DNA from 2 places in the Kocuria sp. HSID17590 genome. Region 1 is predicted to be linked to the other one. Evidence: predicted binding sites of a transcription regulator. Region 1 holds the regulator's gene; the other holds the start of a gene.

What was found. The regulator HspR, encoded in region 1, represses chaperone genes until heat shock. The targets are predictions, from matches to a motif close to AAGTTGAGTCNNNNNGACTCAACTT.
Region 2: a site for HspR is predicted at 1,467-1,491, ahead of D8M39_RS09210 (Hsp20/alpha crystallin family protein). Genes of this name have one in related genera too.

Annotation. Positions count from the first base shown of each region.
Region 1 covers NZ_RBMB01000029.1:5,212-16,353, reverse strand. The annotation lists gene D8M39_RS10090 (sodium:alanine symporter family protein) at 1-1,007, opposite strand, end outside; gene D8M39_RS10085 (multidrug effflux MFS transporter) at 1,255-2,505, opposite strand; gene trmB (tRNA (guanosine(46)-N7)-methyltransferase TrmB) at 2,652-3,602, shown strand; gene D8M39_RS10075 (BCCT family transporter) at 3,638-5,398, opposite strand; gene D8M39_RS13250 (hypothetical protein) at 5,425-5,583, opposite strand; gene D8M39_RS10070 (heat shock protein transcriptional repressor HspR) at 5,846-6,355, opposite strand; gene D8M39_RS10065 (DnaJ C-terminal domain-containing protein) at 6,357-7,418, opposite strand; gene D8M39_RS10060 (nucleotide exchange factor GrpE) at 7,502-8,146, opposite strand; gene dnaK (molecular chaperone DnaK) at 8,149-10,020, opposite strand; gene D8M39_RS10050 (BCCT family transporter) at 10,360-11,142, shown strand, end outside.
Region 2 covers NZ_RBMB01000022.1:51,835-58,116, reverse strand. The annotation lists gene D8M39_RS09215 (phosphatidate cytidylyltransferase) at 1-684, shown strand, start outside; gene D8M39_RS09210 (Hsp20/alpha crystallin family protein) at 918-1,391, opposite strand; gene D8M39_RS09205 (ChaB family protein) at 1,696-2,115, shown strand; gene D8M39_RS09200 (hypothetical protein) at 2,277-2,765, shown strand; gene D8M39_RS09195 (GNAT family N-acetyltransferase) at 2,913-3,392, opposite strand; gene D8M39_RS09190 (1-phosphofructokinase family hexose kinase) at 3,454-4,416, shown strand; gene surE (5'/3'-nucleotidase SurE) at 4,457-5,341, shown strand; gene D8M39_RS09180 (MFS transporter) at 5,510-6,282, shown strand, end outside.

The DNA.
Region 1 (11,142 bases):
CCCTGCTCCCACACGCCGGTGGTCACGATGACCAGGCCCGTGCAGGTGACCACGATGATCGTGTCGATGAACGTCTGGGTCATGGACACCAGGCCCTGGCGCACGGGGTGCGTGGTCTGAGCGGCGGCCGCGGCGATGGCCGCCGAGCCCATGCCGGACTCGTTGGAGAAGATGCCGCGGGCCACGCCCATCTGAACCACGATGATGATCGCCGAGCCGGCGAAGCCGCCCACGGCGGAGTGGCCGGTGAACGCCGAGGCGAAAATGGTGCCGAACGCGGCGGGCACGGCGTCGATGTTGACGACCAGGATGAACAGCGCACCCAGCACGTAGAAGACGATCATCACGGGCACGAGACCCGCGGTGACCTTGCCGATGGACTTGATGCCGCCCACGAGCACGAGCAGCGTGAGCACGGCCAGCACAAGGCCGGTGATCCACACGGGCACGCCGAAGGAGGACTCCACGTTCGCGGAGATCGAGTTGCCCTGGGTCATGTTGCCGATGCCGAACGAGGCCAGCACCGCGGCGACCGCGAAGAAGATCGAGAGGAACTTGCCGAAGCCATTGGGGATGCCGCGGAACAGGTAGTACTGGGGTCCGCCGGAGATCTCGCCCTTGGCGTCCCGTGTGCGGAAGCGCACGCCCAGGAACGCCTCCGAGTACTTGGACGCCATGCCCAGCACGCCGGTGACCCACATCCAGAACAGCGCGCCGGGCCCGCCGATGGACAGCGCGGTGGCCACGCCCACGATGTTGCCCGTGCCCACCGTGGCCGCGAGCGCCGTGGTCAGGGCCTGGAACTGGGAGACGTCACCGCCGGGGGCGTCGTGGTCCTTGCGCTCGAACAGCGCGAGCCGCAGCGCGGGGATCAGCTTGGTGAGCTGGAGTCCTCCGAGCCGGATGGTCAGGTAGATGCCCGTGCCCAGTAGCAGGGGGATCAGCAGGAACGGTCCCCAGACGAACCCGTCCAGGGTGTCGAGGATGGATTGCAGCGCGTCGAGCATGGAAGTGTCCCTCGGTCGTGTGGGGGCCGGAAGCGGTGAATTTCCCGCGGGAACCGTCACCATTTCGGAAAGTGAACCACACCACGGACCCTGCCCGGGGACTCTGCGCTTCATTGCGGGCCATGTCGCGCGGCGGGTGCGGCCGACGACGTCGTCGGGCTCGCGTCGTCTGCCGGGGCCAGCGCGGCGCCGTCGCGCAGAACTGGGGCTGCCCGGCGTCGTGCCGGACGCGGGTGCCGCGCCGCGTTCAGGCACCGCTCTGCGCGTGGTGGGAGTTCGCCAGCCGCACAGTCACCACGGAGACCGCCGCGCACACCGCCATGCACACCGCCATGGGGACGGCGCTGCCCTCCCCCGCGAGCCCCGTCAGGGGCGTGACGATCCCTGCCATCACGAACTGGCCCATGCCCACGACCGCCGAGCCGGTCCCGGAGAGCTTCTTGTGCTGGGCGCGCTGCTGCGCCAGGGCCACGGCGTTGCCCAGCACGAAGCCCATGCATGCCTGGGCCAGGAAGATCAGCACCAGGGTGACCGTGCCCAGGACACCCAGCAGCACGAGCACCACGTTCAGAACTGAGAACACTGTCAGACCCACCACGCCCACCAGCAGCAGGGACTCCGGGGACCGGCTTCCCACGAGCTTGGTGTTGACCACGCCCGTGGCGATGGACCCGCACGCGTTGAGCGCGAAGATCGCGGAGTACGCCAGCGCGCTGTAGCCCAGCACGTTCTGGATCACGAACGAGGACGCGGAGATGTAGGAGAACAGGGCGCCGAAGGCGAACGCGAAGCTCAGCGCGTAGCGGCGGAACACGCGGTCGCGGAGCACCTCCCCGGCGTTGCGGAAGATCCGTCCCAGCCCGCCGCCCGAGCGCGCCTCGCGCGGCAGCGTCTCCGGGATGACGAACACGGAGCACGCGAGCATGACCACGCCGAAGCCGGTGAGCACCCAGAACACCACACGCCAGTCCGCCACGGTGGCGATCACCCCGCCGGCCAGCGGTGCAACCACCGGTGCGAGGGACGTGATGAGCGAGAGCACCGAGTAGAGCTGGGCGGCGCGGTGGCCACGGGCGATGTCCGAGACCACCGCGCGGGCGATCACCACCCCGGCCGCGCCCGCGACGCCCTGGACGAACCGCAGGGCCAGCACCACGCGGATGTCCGTGGTGAAGATGATGACCACCGAGGAGAGAAGAAACAGTGCCGTGCCCGCGACCATGAGCTTGTGGCGCCCCAGGACGTCCGAGAGCGGGCCGAGCACGAACTGCCCGATCGCCATGCCCACCATGTAGGCGGTGAGGCTCAGCTGAACCATGCTGGCCGTGGTGTCGAACCACTGGGACATCTCCGGCATGGACGCCAGGTACATGTCCGTGGCCATGGGGCTCACGGCGGAGAGGACGCCCAGCGCGCCCACGAACACCACCCGGTCCAGGCGCGGGTTCAACCCCAGTCTGCTGCGAACTGGCTCGGGTGCTCCGGAGCTCTGGGACATGCGGGATCTCCTGGGCGCGCGACGACGCGGCAACGGGGGTGGGATGCCCCCATGCTAGTCGCACGCGCGGTGGCGGATCGTGGGGGTCCGCGCGCAGGCCCGCGGGATCCGCCACACCTCGCGCGCCCCACCTAGGATGTTCCACGATGGAATCCAGCGACCGCACCCCACAGCACCCCGTCCCCGAACGCCCTGTCTCCGAACGCTCCGAGCACGACGCCGCCCTTCCGGGTGCTGGTGCCGAGCGCACCCCCGCGGGCCCCACCTCCGGCGGCCCCGCGGCCGCTGCAGGACAGGCCCCCGGCGCCGAGCAGGGAACCGGGGCGGGTGAGACCCCGGCGGCGGCAGCGCCGTCGAACCCGGCGTTCCACCGCCAGCCCTACTCCTTCGTGCGCCGCGGGGACCGGCTGTCCCCCAAGCGCCAGAAGGCGTGGGACGAGCACGCGGGCGAATGGGTCCTGGAGATCCCGCGCGTCATGACCGACACCTCCGTGGACCCCTCCTACCGCCTGGACCACGAGGCAGCCTTTGGGCGGGTGGCGCCGCTCGTGGTGGAGATCGGCTCGGGGCTCGGCGAGGCGATCGTGGCCCACGCCGCCGCGCACCCGGAGCTCGACCACCTGGCCGTGGAGGTCTACAAGCCCGGGATCGCGGACCTGCTCATGAAGGCGGCACAGGCCGGAGTCACCAACGTGCGCGTGGCCCAGGCCAACGCCCCGGAGGTCCTGGAGCACATGCTCGAGCCCGGCTCCGTGCACGAGCTGTGGGTGTTCTTCCCGGACCCCTGGCACAAGACCCGCCACCACAAGCGCCGGCTGGTCTCCCCCGCCTTCGCCGAGCTCGCCGCCCGCGTCCTGGAGCCGGGCGGGATCTGGCACCTGGCCACGGACTGGCAGGAGTACGCCGTGGTGATGCGCGAGGTCCTCGACGCCGCGGCTGCAGACTTCGAGAACCTCCACCCGGGCCCTCTCGCGGACGACGAGCACCCGGACACCGGCTGGGCACCCCGCTGGGAGGGCAGGATCCTCACGAGCTTCGAGCGCAAGGCCACCGAGGCCGGTCGCGTGCCGCGGGACCTGGCCTACCGGCGTCGCTGACGGCGACCGGCCCCGGGTTCGCTCCCGCCCGGGGCCTACCGCCGTCCGCTCCCCGCCGAATCCCCAGCATGGCCCTGCGAGGGCTCCCCTGTGTCATCGTGTCCCACCTCTTCCGGGACCCCCGTGAACTCGCCCGTCTCGTAGTCGTAGTCCACGGGGTTGCCGTCCTCGTCCGTGCGCTGGTACCAGTCGGTGACCTCCGGCGCGGAGGAGTCGAAGTCCGCGCCCGTGGCCCACTTGCTGTCCGGGGCGTGCTCCACGGCGAACGTGAAGTCGTCGCCGTACTCGTCGATCCCGTGGCGCACGGACTTGTCCACCGCCCAGCGCGAGTACTGCTCGCGGATGATCATCGGGTCCCGCCGCAGGTCCTTGTGCAGGGCCACGGCCATCGCGAACATGATGAGCGTGAACGGAAGGGCGGTGATCGTGATGAGGTTCTGCAGCCCGGTCAGCCCGGTCAGCGCGTTCTGCCCGCCGATCAGCAGCATCACCACGGCGATCCCGGCCATGCACAGGCCCCAGAACACCGTCACCCGCCGCTTGGGGTTGGGGTTGCCCCGCTGGGACATCTGCGAGGTCACCACGGAGGCCGAGTCCGCGGTGGTCACGAAGAAGACCGCGGGCATGACCACCACCACACCCGCCATGATCCCGGCGCCCGGCAGCCCGTCCAGGACGGTGAAGAAGATCTCCTCCGGCGGGGGCAGGGTGTCCACCGTGTTGTCCGGGGCGATCGCGCGGGTCTGCAGCTGCTGCCAGATGGCGGTGCCGCCCAGCACGGTGAAGGCCATGACCACGATGGCCGAGGGGATGAACAGCACCCCCAGCACGAACTGGCGGATGGTGCGCCCCCGGGAGATCTTGGCCACGAAGATCCCCACGAACGGCGCCCAGGAGACCCACCAGGCCCAGTAGAACGTGGTCCAGGTGGAGAGGAACTTCTGCATCTGCGGACCGTCGGACATGGACGCCGAGAGCATGTCCGGCAGCTCGGCGAAGTACGTGACGATCACCGCGGGCACGTAGTTGAGCAGGAACGCCGTGGGCCCCAGGACGAAGAAGAACAGCGCCAGGCCGATGGCCAGCACCATGTTGATGTTGGACAGCCACCGGATGCCCTTGGCCACCCCGGAGACTGCGGAGGCGATGAACCCGGCTGTCAGTACCGAGATGATGGTGAGCGCACCGGCGTTGCCCGTGGACCCCATGCCCGTGAAGATGTCCACCCCGCGGCTGATCTGCAGTGCACCGATGCCCAGCGCGGCCGCCGTGCCGAACAGGGTGGCCAGGATCGCGAGGATGTCGATGACCCGCCCCACCACGTTGTCCGTGCGCCCCTGCCGGAAGAACGGCGCGAACACGGAGCTCATGAGCGGAACCCGGCCGCGCCGGTAGGAGGTGTAGCCCACCGCCACGCCCACGAGACCGTAGATGGCCCACGCGTTGAGCCCCCAGTGCAGGGCGGCCTGCGCGGAGGCCTTCTTCATGGCCTCCATGGTCCCTGGCTCCGCGGAGCCAGGGCGCGGTGAGAGGAAGTAGGTCATCGGCTCGAACGGGCCGAAGAAGATGATGCCGATCCCGATCCCCGCGGCGAACAGCATGGCCGCCCACGACGCTGTGGAGTATGCGGGGGTGTCCCCGTCGAGGCCGAGGGGGATCCTGCCGTAGTGCGAGAACGCGAGGTACAGCAGGTAGACCAGCAGTCCGATCGCCAGCAGGTTGAAGGACCAGCCCATGTTCAGCATGGCCCAGTTCAGTGCAGCCCCGGACGCCGCGGTCAGCGAGTCCGTGTCCACGAGACCCCACACGATGAACCCGACGATCAGGCCGCCGGGGCCACGCCCACCACCAGCTTGTCCACGCCGTAGCGGACCCTCTGGTCCTCCACCGAGACGCCGGGCACCACGGCCGGGTGGATGTTGTGGGGGTAGCTGATCTCGGAGAGGAAGGACTTCGCGCCGCGCACCCCGCGCTGAGCCACCGGCTCCCGGCGGGCCTGTCCGGAGCGGCTCCCGGCGGGTCTTTGGGCGGCGGAGGGTTCGTGGGCGGCGGAGGGTCCGTGCGCTGCAGCGCGTTTCTCGTGGGGTGGGCGGGATTCTGACACGGACGGCTCCTGGGATCGGGGCGGGGCCTTCCCAGGGTATGTCCCCGCCCGTGTCCCCGCGCACACCCGGGTGCCCCCCCCGGACGACCACGGCCCCCGCACCGTCCGGAGACCGTGCGGGGACCGTGGTGGCGGGTTCTCAGCCCGGGCCGCTGCCCCGGGCCGAACGCCGTGGGGCGCCCGACGCCGCCGTGGCGGTTTCCCGGTCCGCGGTGCCGCCGGACCGCGCCGGGCGGTAGAGCATCAGCGCCTGGGAGACCTTGCGGGGGGCGCGGCGTCCCCCGCGGGCAATGCGCACCACCTCCCCGCCGGAGCCCGCGATGAAGATCTTCTCCCGCTCGCTGCGGGCCTGGCGCTCGTTCTCCAGCTCCTCCGAGAGCTCGGTGACGCGCGACTGCAGCGCCTGCACCTGGTTCTCCAGCTGCATGATCCGCTTGATCCCCTCGAGGGACACGCCCGCCTGGGAGAGCTCCTGGATCTGGCGCAGCTTCTGCACGTCCAGCTGCGAGTAGCGCCGTGCCCGCCCGGAGGCCCGCGACGGCGTCACAAGCCCCAGGCGGTCGTACTGGCGCAGGGTCTGCGGGTGCATGTCCGCGAGCTCGGCCGCCACCGAGATCACGAACCCGGGCTTCGTGAAGTCCACCGCCATCTCAGACGGCCGCTTGCGCACCCAGGTCCGCACGCGGGTCGAAGTCCTCCGTGGCGGCGGCGAAGTCCTCGAGTGCCTGCCGTGCGGCGTCGTTGATCGTGGCGGGCAGCACAATCTGCACGGTGACGATCATGTTCCCGGTGCTGGACCCGGACGTGAAACCCTTGCCCTTGACGCGCATCCGGCGCCCCGAGGAGGTGCCGGCGGGAACCTTCACGTTCACGTGGCCCCCGTCCAAGGTGGGGACCTGGACGGTCGCGCCGAGACCCGCCTCCGCCACGGAGACCGGAACGGTGACGTGCACGTCCTGGCCCTCGCGGGTGAAGAACGGGTGCTCCTTGACCTTGACGGTCACGAAGAGGTCCCCGTTGCCGCCCGGGCCGGTGTGGCCCTTGCCCGCGATCTTCAGCCGCTGACCGTCCTTGACGCCCTTGGGCACGCGCACCGTGGTGGTCTGGCCGTTGCCTCGGCGCAGCTTCACCGTGGTGCCGTTGTACGCCGAGCGCAGCGGGATGGTGGTGGTCGTGTGGATGTCCTCGCCCTTGGCGGGCGGGGCCTGGTAGCCGCTGAAGCCACCCTGAGCGCCGAACCCGGACTGGCCGCCGAAGCCGCCGCCCTGGCCCCCGCCGAACTGGGCGAAGATGTCCTCGAAACCCCCGCCACCGCCGCTGGAGGTGGTGTAGCGCCGTCGGCCGCCACCGCCGCTGGAGGTGGTGTAGCGCCGTCGGCCACCACCGCCGTTGAAGATGTCTCCGAAGATGTCCTCGAAGCCCGCTCCGCCGGCGCCGCCGGCACCCTCCGGACCGCCGGCCGTGAAGCGCGCGCCGGAGCCCATGGCCCGGATCGCGTCGTACTGCTCACGCTCCTCGGGGTCCGAGAGCACCGAGTTCGCCTCGGTGATGTCCTTGAACCGTTTCTCCGCAGCCGCATCCCCGGGGTTCTGGTCCGGGTGGTACTTGCGGGCCAGCTTGCGGTACGCCTTCTTGACGTCAGCTTGGGATGCGTCCTTGGAGACGCCCAGGACGCTGTAGAAGTCCTTGTCAATCCAGTCCTGACTGGCCATGACGCCTCCTTTCTCTTCGATGTGCTGTGATACGGCTCGGGGCGGGTCCCGTCATGTGGACCCGCCCCGAGTTCATGGTGTCGCTACGGCTGCGTCGCCACGGCCACCTGGGCCGCTCGGACGACCTTGTTGCCCACCTTGAAGCCCGAGCGCAGCACCATGGACACATGATCCGGTGCCACGTCCTGGGTGGGCTGCTGCAGAACGGCCTCGTGGATGTTCGGGTCGAACACCTCACCCACCTCGCCGATCCGCGTGAGCCCCTTCTTGGTGAGGGCCTCCTCGAGCTTCGCGGCGATCGCCGCGAACGGGCCCTCCTCGAGGTCCCCCGCCTTGCGGGCGGCGTCGACGTCGTCGAGGACCGGCAACAGCGCGGCAACCATCTCGCCGGACACGAAGTCCCGCAACTGGTCCTTCTCACGCACGGTGCGGTTCCTGAAGTTCACGAACTCCGCCTGCAGCCGGCGGAGGTCCTCCAACCGCTCGTCCGCGAGCTTCTGCGCCTCGGAGCCCTGGGCCTCCGATCCGCCCGCCGGGGCGGCGTCGCCCTGGAGCGACGCCGCGTCCGCGGCCCCGGCGTCCTGGGACTGGGGGGTGTCGAGGATGTCGTCCACGGTCAGACCCTCCTGTCCCTGTGCGCCGTCGGCCTGCTGGGCATGCTCAGCCGAGTGGTCCGGGTCCTGCGGCACGGACTGGCCGTTGCCCGTCGGGTTCTCGGAATCGCTCATGCTCACTTCTTCCCGTCGTTGTCGTCGTCCACGACCTCGGCGTCGACGATGTCGTCGTCGTCCTTGGCCTGGGCGCCCTCGGCACCGGCAGCACCCGTCTGGGCACCCTCGGCACCCTCGTTCTGGGACTGCGCGTACAGCGCCTCGCCGATCTTGGTCTGTGAGGCCTGCAGCTTCTCGAACGCGGTCTTCACGGCATCGTCGTCATCGCCCTCGAGCGCGGCCTTGACGGCGTCCACGTCCGCCTGGACCTCGGACTTGACGCCCTCGGGGATGGCGCCCTCGTCGTCCTTGATCAGCTTCTCCACCGAGTACGCGGTCTGCTCCGCGTTGTTGCGGCGGTCCGCGGCCTCACGGCGCTGCTTGTCGGCGTCCGCGTTGGCCTCGGCGTCCTTCACCATGCGGTCGATGTCCTCCTTGGACAGCGAGGTGCCGCCCGTGATGGTCATCGACTGCTCCTTGCCCGTGCCCTTGTCCTTGGCGGACACGTGCACGATGCCGTTGGCGTCGATATCGAAGGTGACCTCGATCTGCGGCATGCCGCGCGGGGCCGGCGCGATGCCGGTCAGCTCGAACGTGCCCAGGTTCTTGTTGTCCCGGGTGAACTCGCGCTCACCCTGGAAGACCTGGATGGACACGGAGGGCTGGTTGTCCTCGGCGGTCGTGAAGGTCTCGGAGCGCTTCGTGGGGATGGCCGTGTTGCGCTCGATGAGCTTGGTCATCACGCCGCCCTTGGTCTCGATGCCCAGCGACAGCGGGGTCACGTCGATCAGCAGCACGTCCTTGCGGTCACCCTTGAGCACGCCCGCCTGGATCGCGGCGCCGATGGCCACGACCTCGTCCGGGTTCACGCCCTTGTTCGGGGCCTTGCCGGCCAGCTGCGTGACCTTCTCGACCACGGCGGGCATGCGGGTGGAGCCACCCACGAGCACCACGTGGTCGATGTCCGAGACCTTGATCCCGGCCTCCGCGATGACGTCCTTGAACGGCTTCTCGGTGCGGGCCAGCAGATCCTTGGTGAGGTCCTCGAACTTGGCGCGGGACAGCTTCTCGTCCAGGTGCACCGGACCCTCGGGAGTCACGGACAGGTACTGCAGGGAGATGGTGGTGGAGGTGGCGGAGGACAGCTCCTTCTTGGCCTGCTCGGCCGCCTCCTTCAGGCGCTGCAGGGCGATCTTGTCCTTGGACAGGTCCGCACCGGTCTTGGACTTCACCTGCTCCAGCAGCCAGTCCACGATCCGCTGGTCCCAGTCGTCGCCGCCGAGGCGGTTGTCACCGGCGGTGGCGCGGACCTGGATGGTGGAGAAGTCGTCCTCGTCCTTGCCGACTTCCAGCAGGGAGACGTCGAACGTGCCGCCACCGAGGTCGAAGACCAGGATGAGCTCGTCCTCCTTGCCCTTCTCCAGACCGTAGGCCAGGGCCGCTGCGGTGGGCTCGTTGACGATGCGCAGCACGTTCATGCCGGCGATCTCACCGGCCTCCTTGGTGGCCTGGCGCTCGGCGTCGTTGAAGTACGCGGGGACTGTGATCACGGCGTCCGTGACCGTGTCGCCCAGGTAGGACTCGGCATCCGCCTTGAGCTTCATGAGAATGCGGGCGGAGATCTCCTGCGGGGTGTACTTCTTGCCGTCGATCTCGGTGGTCCAGTCGGTGCCCATGTGGCGCTTCACGGAGGCCACGGTGCGGTCCACGTTCGTCACGGCCTGGCGCTTGGCCACGTCACCCACGAGGGTCTCGCCGTCCTTGGAGAACGCCACGACGGACGGGGTGGTGCGGTTGCCCTCGGCGTTGGCGATGACGACGGGTTCGCCGCCTTCCAGCACTGCCACCACGGAGTTGGTGGTGCCGAGGTCGATTCCTACTGCGCGAGACATAGTCGATCCTTTCGTTGATGCCATGCGGTTCGCACGAGGACCGGATCCCCGTGTCGCTCGAACCGTGAAGACTTGAGCTTTCAGGACTCAAGTTTACACGCGACGCCACCCGTGTCAACAGAGTTGAGCAAGTTTCACTCAACTTTTTTGCGGCCCCTCCCCACATGCCCCTTACCCGTCGGTTTAGTTCCCGGACGGTTCCGGGTTATGCTCGAGGGTTTGTGCGCCCAGGGCGAAACCACTTGCCCGCGCGGCGCAGTCCACATGTCACCGATCCGGGAGTTCCACCGCGCCTCCACCCGTCCCCGATCACTCACCGCCACAGTCAGGAGAACTGTCTTGAGCACCCCACCCCATTCCGAGGACCGACGACCGTCGGACTCGACGACCACCCCCGGCTCCACGGGCACCCCCACCCGCAGCCGCCCCCGGAAGATCATCGACGAGCTCACCTACCCCCACGGCATCCACCCGGCACTGGTCCCGGGCGTCGGCGTGGAGGACCGCAAGGTCAAGTTCGGAACCGACAGGGTGGTCTTCGCGATCACCGCGGTCCTCGTGGTGGGCTTCATCGCGTGGGGCGTGCTCGGCACGGACAGCCTCTCGACGGTCTCGGCAACCGCGCTCGCGTGGGTCACGGACAACACCGGCTGGTTCTTCATCCTGCTCTCCACCGCGGCCGTGGTCTTCATGATCTTCATCGGCTTCACCCGCACAGGAAAGATCAAGCTCGGCCGTGACGACGAGGAGCCCGAGTACTCCTTCTTCTCCTGGCTCGCGATGCTCTTCGCGGCGGGCATGGGCATCGGCCTGGTCTTCTACGGCGCGTTCGAGCCCATGAGCTACTTCGAGGGCGGGATCCCCGGCTTCTCGAAGGTCGCCGAGGCCGGCAGCGACTCCATGGTGGTCTACGCCCTCGTGCAGTCCGCCTTCCACTGGGCCCTGAACCCGTGGGCCATCTACGCCGTCGTCGGCGTCTCCGTGGCCTACGGCGCCTACCGCCGCGGCCGGGCCCCGCTGATCTCGCGCGTGTTCACCGCGCTGCTCGGCCACAAGCGCGTGGACGGCACCCTGGGCAAGCTGATCGACGTCTTCGCGATCTTCGCCACCCTCTTCGGCACC
Region 2 (6,282 bases), on a different contig from region 1:
CTGGTGGTCCTGGCCCCGCTGCACTTCTGGTTCGTGTGGGAGCACTGGTACGGGATGTTCGCCATCTTCATCCCGGTGTACGCGTTCCTGTTCCTGCCCGTGCTGCTCGCGCTGTCCGGGCGCACGGAGTCCTTCCTGCACCGGGCCGCCCTGAGCCAGTGGGGTCTCATGGTGTGCGTCTACGCCCTGAGCTACCTCCCGGCCGTGCTGCAGCTGCCCGTGGCCATCCATCACGGCAAGGCCGCGGCGGACGGTTCCGCCGTGGGGTCTGGTGGCGTGGAGGCGGGGGCACTGCTGCTGTTCCTCGCGGTGGTGGTGCAGGGCTCGGACGTCCTGCAGTACCTCTGGGGCAAGACCATGGGCCGGCACCGGATCGCGCCCACCGTGAGTCCCAACAAGACGTGGGAGGGCTTCGTGGGCGGGGTCCTCTCCGCCACGGCCCTGGGCGCCGCGCTGTGGTGGCTGACCCCGTTCACCCCGTGGCAGGCCGGGGTGCTGGCCCTGGTCTCCTGCCTGCTGGGCTTCCTGGGCGGGCTCGTGATGAGCAGCCTCAAACGGGACCGCGGCATCAAGGACTTCGGCGCCCTCATCCCGGGTCACGGCGGGATCCTGGACCGGATGGACTCCCTGATCTTCGCGGCACCGGTGTTCTTCCACCTCACCCGGTTCTTCTTCGCGGGCTGAGCCGCGCACCACCGCGCACCGCCGCACAGCATGGGCGACGCCGCGCGCGCCGTCGCGGGCGGTCCCGGAGGAGGACCGGACATCGCGACGCCGCGTCGGCGGCTCCTCACGCGGTGGGGCGGACGCTACGGGGCCCCGTGCGTGGAATCCCCGTCGGGCATGCACGAGGGCCCGCGGGAGATCCCGCGGGCCCTCGTGGCTCACTCAGTGCATCCCGGGTGATGCCGGGGCGCTCAGCTCTCCGAGTCCTCGGAGGACTCGGTCTTCTGCTCCTGCTGGCCGTTCTCCAGCACCACGCTGTCCTGGTTCTGGCCCGTGGCCACCTGGATCTTGCGCGGCTGGGACTTAGGGGACACGGGGATGGTCACGGTGAGCACGCCGTTGTCGTACGCGGCGGTGATGTTCTCCGTGTCGATGCCCTGGCCCAGGTTCAGCTGGCGGACGAAGGAGTGGTTGCGGCGCTCGCGCACGATCCACTTGGTGTCCTTCTCCGCGGAGGGCAGGCGGCGCTGCGCGCGGATGGTCAGCAGCTGGCCGTCCACGTCCACGTCCACGCTGGTGGGGTCGATGCCCGGGAGGTCTGCGGCGAGGTAGTAGTTGGAGCCCCGGCGGAACAGGTCCATGGGCATCTGCTCCAGGCCGTTGCGGGTGGAGAGGACCTGGTTGGCGAAGTTCTGGACCTCGGTGAACGGATCGAAAGTAGCCATGACAGTCATTCCTTCCGTGTGCGTGACCTCCGTGGAGCGCTCGGCCGCTGGTGTCCGGATCCGGCGCTGTCACGTTTCTTGAGTCCCACTGACTCAACTACGAAGAATATAGCACTCGGTACAGCAGAGTGCCAAGGGTTCCGGCACCTATCTTGAGCGGACCATGCTCAAGGCGAGCGGCGGTGCTTCCACGGACCCTCGCCCGGCCGTCTCGGGAGGTGACGGGCCCGAAAGGGTGGGGCGGGCGGCGTCGTCGTTCCTAGAATCGAAGCACCGGAGACATCCCCGACAGCAGGAGGACACCGTGCCGAAGGCGAAGAAGAACGGCCGCGCGCGGCAGGACGAGATTCCGTCCACGCTGCGCCGCTCCGACGAGAAGGCGCAGGACACGTTCGCGCAGGCGTACGACTCCGCACAGGAGGAGTACCAGGAGGAGTCCCGCGCGGCCCGCACGGCGTGGGCCGCGGTGAAGCACACCCACGAGAAGGTGGGGGGCCACTGGGAGCCCAAGGAGGAGAACGGCCCGTCGGACGCCAGCGCGGAAAAGGGTGGGTCCAACGAGGAGGACACCGCCGGCGGCGTGGACGCGAACGCCTCCAAGGAGCACCTCTACGAGATCGCCCAGGAGCTGGACGTCCAGGGCCGTTCGGGCATGACCAAGGACGAGCTGGTGGAGGCCATCGGGAAGGCGAACGACAAGAGGACGCGGGAGGCGCGGGACTGAGGTGACGCGAAGCGTGAACTCCGGTTCCCGTGCATCGGGACCATCTCCCCTCAGCTCGAACCAAGGGTTTTCTCGGCAGTCATCGGTGTCGCGCCCCGCAGTACGCTTCACGAAGGGCCCGGTACGAGCTCTACTCCCACGTCTTTGTTGATGAGTCCAAAGTGGGCGGCTACTACGTGGCGGCAAGTGCGGTTGCCGCCGGAGACGTGAACCGCGCCCGAAAGGCTGTTCGGTCCTTGGCGCTGCCTGGTCCGAAGAGGATCCATTTCACCGATGAACGCGATGACCGCCGCAAGAAGCTGCTGAAGGAGTTCTCCGCCCTCGACACCGTGGTGAACGTGTACGTGGCGCGAGGGCTCAGAGACAAGGAAGCCAGGCCGCTGTGTCTGGGGGCCCTCGCGCGAGATGCTGCGGCCAGCGGCGCGGACCACTTGAGCGTGGAAAAGGACGAGTCTTCGTATGCCCACGACAAGAAGATCATCGGGCAGGCGCTCCAGTCCTCCGAGAACCGACCGCGCTACGACTTTCCCAGGGCGCACGAAGAGACACTGCTCTGGGTGTCCGATGCCGTGGCGTGGTGCTACCAGAAGCGTGGCCGCTGGACGGGATTGGCCGCTCCGCTGGTGGCTGACGTGGTGGAGCTGACCTGACCTGTTATAAGCGCGAGCCAGGCTCGTCGAACGGTGCGGATGACTGCCTGGCCTACTTCTCGGAGCTGGTGCTCCTCGCGAGTCCCACTATGGCCACCCCCGGGTCGGACGTCACGCCCTTGAGCGGCCACACGGGCCACCTCCGCCCTAGAGCACCCGCCCCAGGAACACCGAAGCGGTGGTGTCCCGGTGGAAGGACTCCACCGGTTCGTAGCCGCGGTTGCGGAACATCGCGATGCCCTCGGTCATCTCGGGGTTCAGGGAGACCACCGCGGTGCTGGCGCCGAAGGAGCGCACCTTGTTCTCGAGCGCCCGGACCAGGGTGCGGGCGTGGCCCCGGCCGCGGTGCTCCGGCGCCACCCAGATCCGGCGCAGCTCTACCCGGTCGTCGTCGATCCTGCGGACCGCGCCGCACGCGATCACCTCGCCCGTGACCAGGTCGGTCATCAGGAAGAAGTCCCCGTGGGGCGGGGTGACGTCCTCGGGGCCGGTCACCTCGGTGAGCTCGGGGTCGAACCCGCCGTCGATGCGGTGGTCGAGCTCGCTGAAGTACGCGCCCAGGGCCGCCAGGGTGTGCTCGCTGGCGGCCTGGCCCTCCACGATGCGGACCGGTGCGGTGGAATTCATCCCACCATGGTGGCACCTCGGTGTGCTGTTCACCAGGGACCGCGTGCGGTAGCTTTCGTGCGTGACCGATACCCGTTCCGGCGCCGCACCGCGCCTCTCCGTCCTGGTGCCCACCCCGCTGCTGATCACGGAGATCACGGAGCCCGCCGCGTACCGCAACCGCAGCGCCCACGAGTCGGACGTGCACATGCACCCGGGCGGGCAGGGGCTGTGGGTGGCCCGCATGGCCGGTTCCCTGGGCGCGGACGTCTCGGTGAACGGGCCGTTCGGCGGTGAGCTGGGCACCCTGATCCGTTCCATGCTGGACGGGCTCGGCATGCAGGTCAACGCCGTGCGCTACGGGTACGGCAACGGCGGCTACGTGTACGACCTGCGCGGGGAGGACCGGGAGACCGTGGCCCACATGCCGCCGCCAGAGCTCTCCCGCCACGAGCTGGACGATCTCTACGGCACGGCGTTCGTGGACGCCCTGGCCTCGGACGTCCTCACGGTCACGGGCGCGGAGCCCGGGGACGTGGTGCCGGCCTCCTTCTTCGGACGTCTCATCCGGGACACCCGGGACGCCGGGACCACCGTGGTCGCGGACCTCAGCGGCGCCCCGGCCCTGGCCGCGGTGGCCGCGCACGTGGACGTGCTCAAGATCAGCCACGAGGAGGTCCGGGACCTGGACCTCGGCTCGGACGACACCCCCGAGTCCCTCGTGGATGCCGGGCGGGCGCTCGTGGAGCGGGGCGCGGGCGCCGTCGTCGTCTCGCGCGCCAAGGACCCGGCGCTGCTCGTGGAGCAGGACTCCGTGCGGGAGGTCTGCGCGCCGTCCATCACGCCGCTGGACCACCGCGGGGCCGGGGACTCGATGACCGCCGGGATCTCCGTGGGGCTGGCGCGCGGGCTGGACCTGGTGGACGCCGTGGCGCTCGGTGCCTCTGCCGGGGCGCTCAACGTGGCCCGGCGCGGACTGGGCACGGGCAACCGCACCACCGTCGAGAAGTTCGCCCGTCAGATCACGGTGCGCCGGATCTCCTGAGCCCTGGCCCGGGTGCGTGACGCGTGCCACGATGGTGGACATGCACATCCTGGTGACCAACGACGACGGCATCTCGTCCCCGGGGCTGGCGGTCCTGGCGAGGGCGGCGCTGGAGCGGGGGCACACCGTGAAGGTGGCGGCGCCGGCGGAGGAGTACTCGGGTGCCAGCGCGTCCCTGTCCGGCGAGGAGGTCGACGGGAAGATCGCCCTGGTCCCCGCCAGCCCGCCGGAGATGCCCGAGGACGTGGAATGCGTGGGGGTGAAGGCCGCCCCCGCGCTGATCGCGTTCCTGGCCTCCTACGGCGCCTTCGGGCAGCGCCCGGACATGATCCTCTCCGGCGTGAACCTGGGGGCGAACACGGGCAAGGCCACCCTGCACTCGGGCACCGTGGGTGCGGTGCTCACGGGCGCGTCCCACGGGATTCCGGGGATCGCGGTGTCCATCACCTCCGGTGCCCCCCAGCACTGGGACACGGCCCTGCTGGTTACCCGCTACGCCCTGGAGCGCTGGGAGCAGCGCCCGTTCGACGAGTGGATTCTCAACGTCAACGTCCCGGACGTGTCCCCGGATCGGCTGCGCGGGCTCAAGCCCGCCCGGCTCGCGAGCTTCGGCGCGGTCCAGGCGCAGATCGGGCGCGGGGACGAGAAGCACATCGCGGTGACCTACAGCGCGGAGACCGGTCCGGAGGAACCCGAGAGCGACCACTACCTCCTCACCCACGGCTGGGCCACCGCCACCCTGCTGCGCGCCCCCGTGGACGATCCCACCCAGGACACCCACGCCGTGCCGCGCCAGGAGCTGGGGATCGCGGGGCCCACCCCGTTCTGGGACGTCACCCTCCCGGGCCTCACGGACGACGACGCCGCCGCACCCGGTCCCGGCGACGTCACCGTGGACTCCGCCACGGTCATGCGCCGGACCTGACGTCCCGCCTCCCGTGAGCGGTAGGCACACGACGATCACGACGTCCGCCACCGGTCTCTGCACGTTCACACGGTGAGCGGATAGTCTTCCCGCGAGAACACTCGCCCGTCCCAGCCGGCCACCGGCCGGGGCCAGGGTGGGAGCGGACCCCCTGCGGAGGGCGTGAGCATGGCATCGACACCAGCGACGGACACGCACCCCAGTGGCGTCGCCACCGCGGACGCCCCGAGCCGCAGGGACTGGGTGGCCCTCGGGGCGCTCGCCGCCGGGCTCGGGATGATCGTGCTGGACGGCACGATCGTGGGGGTCGCCCTGCCCGCGATCATCCAGGACCTGGGGCTGAACCTCACGGACGCGCAGTGGGTCAACAGCCTCTACGCGGTGCTGCTCGCGGCGCTGCTGCTGTCCACGGGCAAGCTCGCGGACCGCTGGGGACGCAAGACCATGTTCATGGTGGGGCTCGTGGTCTTCGCCGGGGGCAGTCTGCTGGCGGCCCTGTCCGGCACGGCGGGGGCGCTCATCGCGTCCCGCGCGGTGCAGGCGCTCGGCGCGGCGTTCATCATGCCGTCCACGCTGTCCACGGTGAACGCGCTGTTCCGCGGGAAGTACCGCGGCCCGGCGTTCGGCGTGTGGGGCGCGGTGATGTCCGGCGCGGCGGCGATCGGCCCGCTGGTGGGCGGCGCGCTGACCCACTGGGCGTCGTGGCACTGGATCTTCCTGGTGAACCTGCCGCTCGCAGCGATCATCGCGGTGGTGGGGTGGAGCAGCATCACCAACACCCGCAGCGACGTGCGCGAACGCGGTGCGGACGTGGACGGTGCCATACTCAGCGCCATTGCGTTCGGCGCGCTGGTGTTCGCGATCATCGAGGGCCCGGCCATAGGCTGGCTCACCCCCACGGCGGACTTCTCGATCTTCGGGTGGGTGTGGCCCGCCACGGC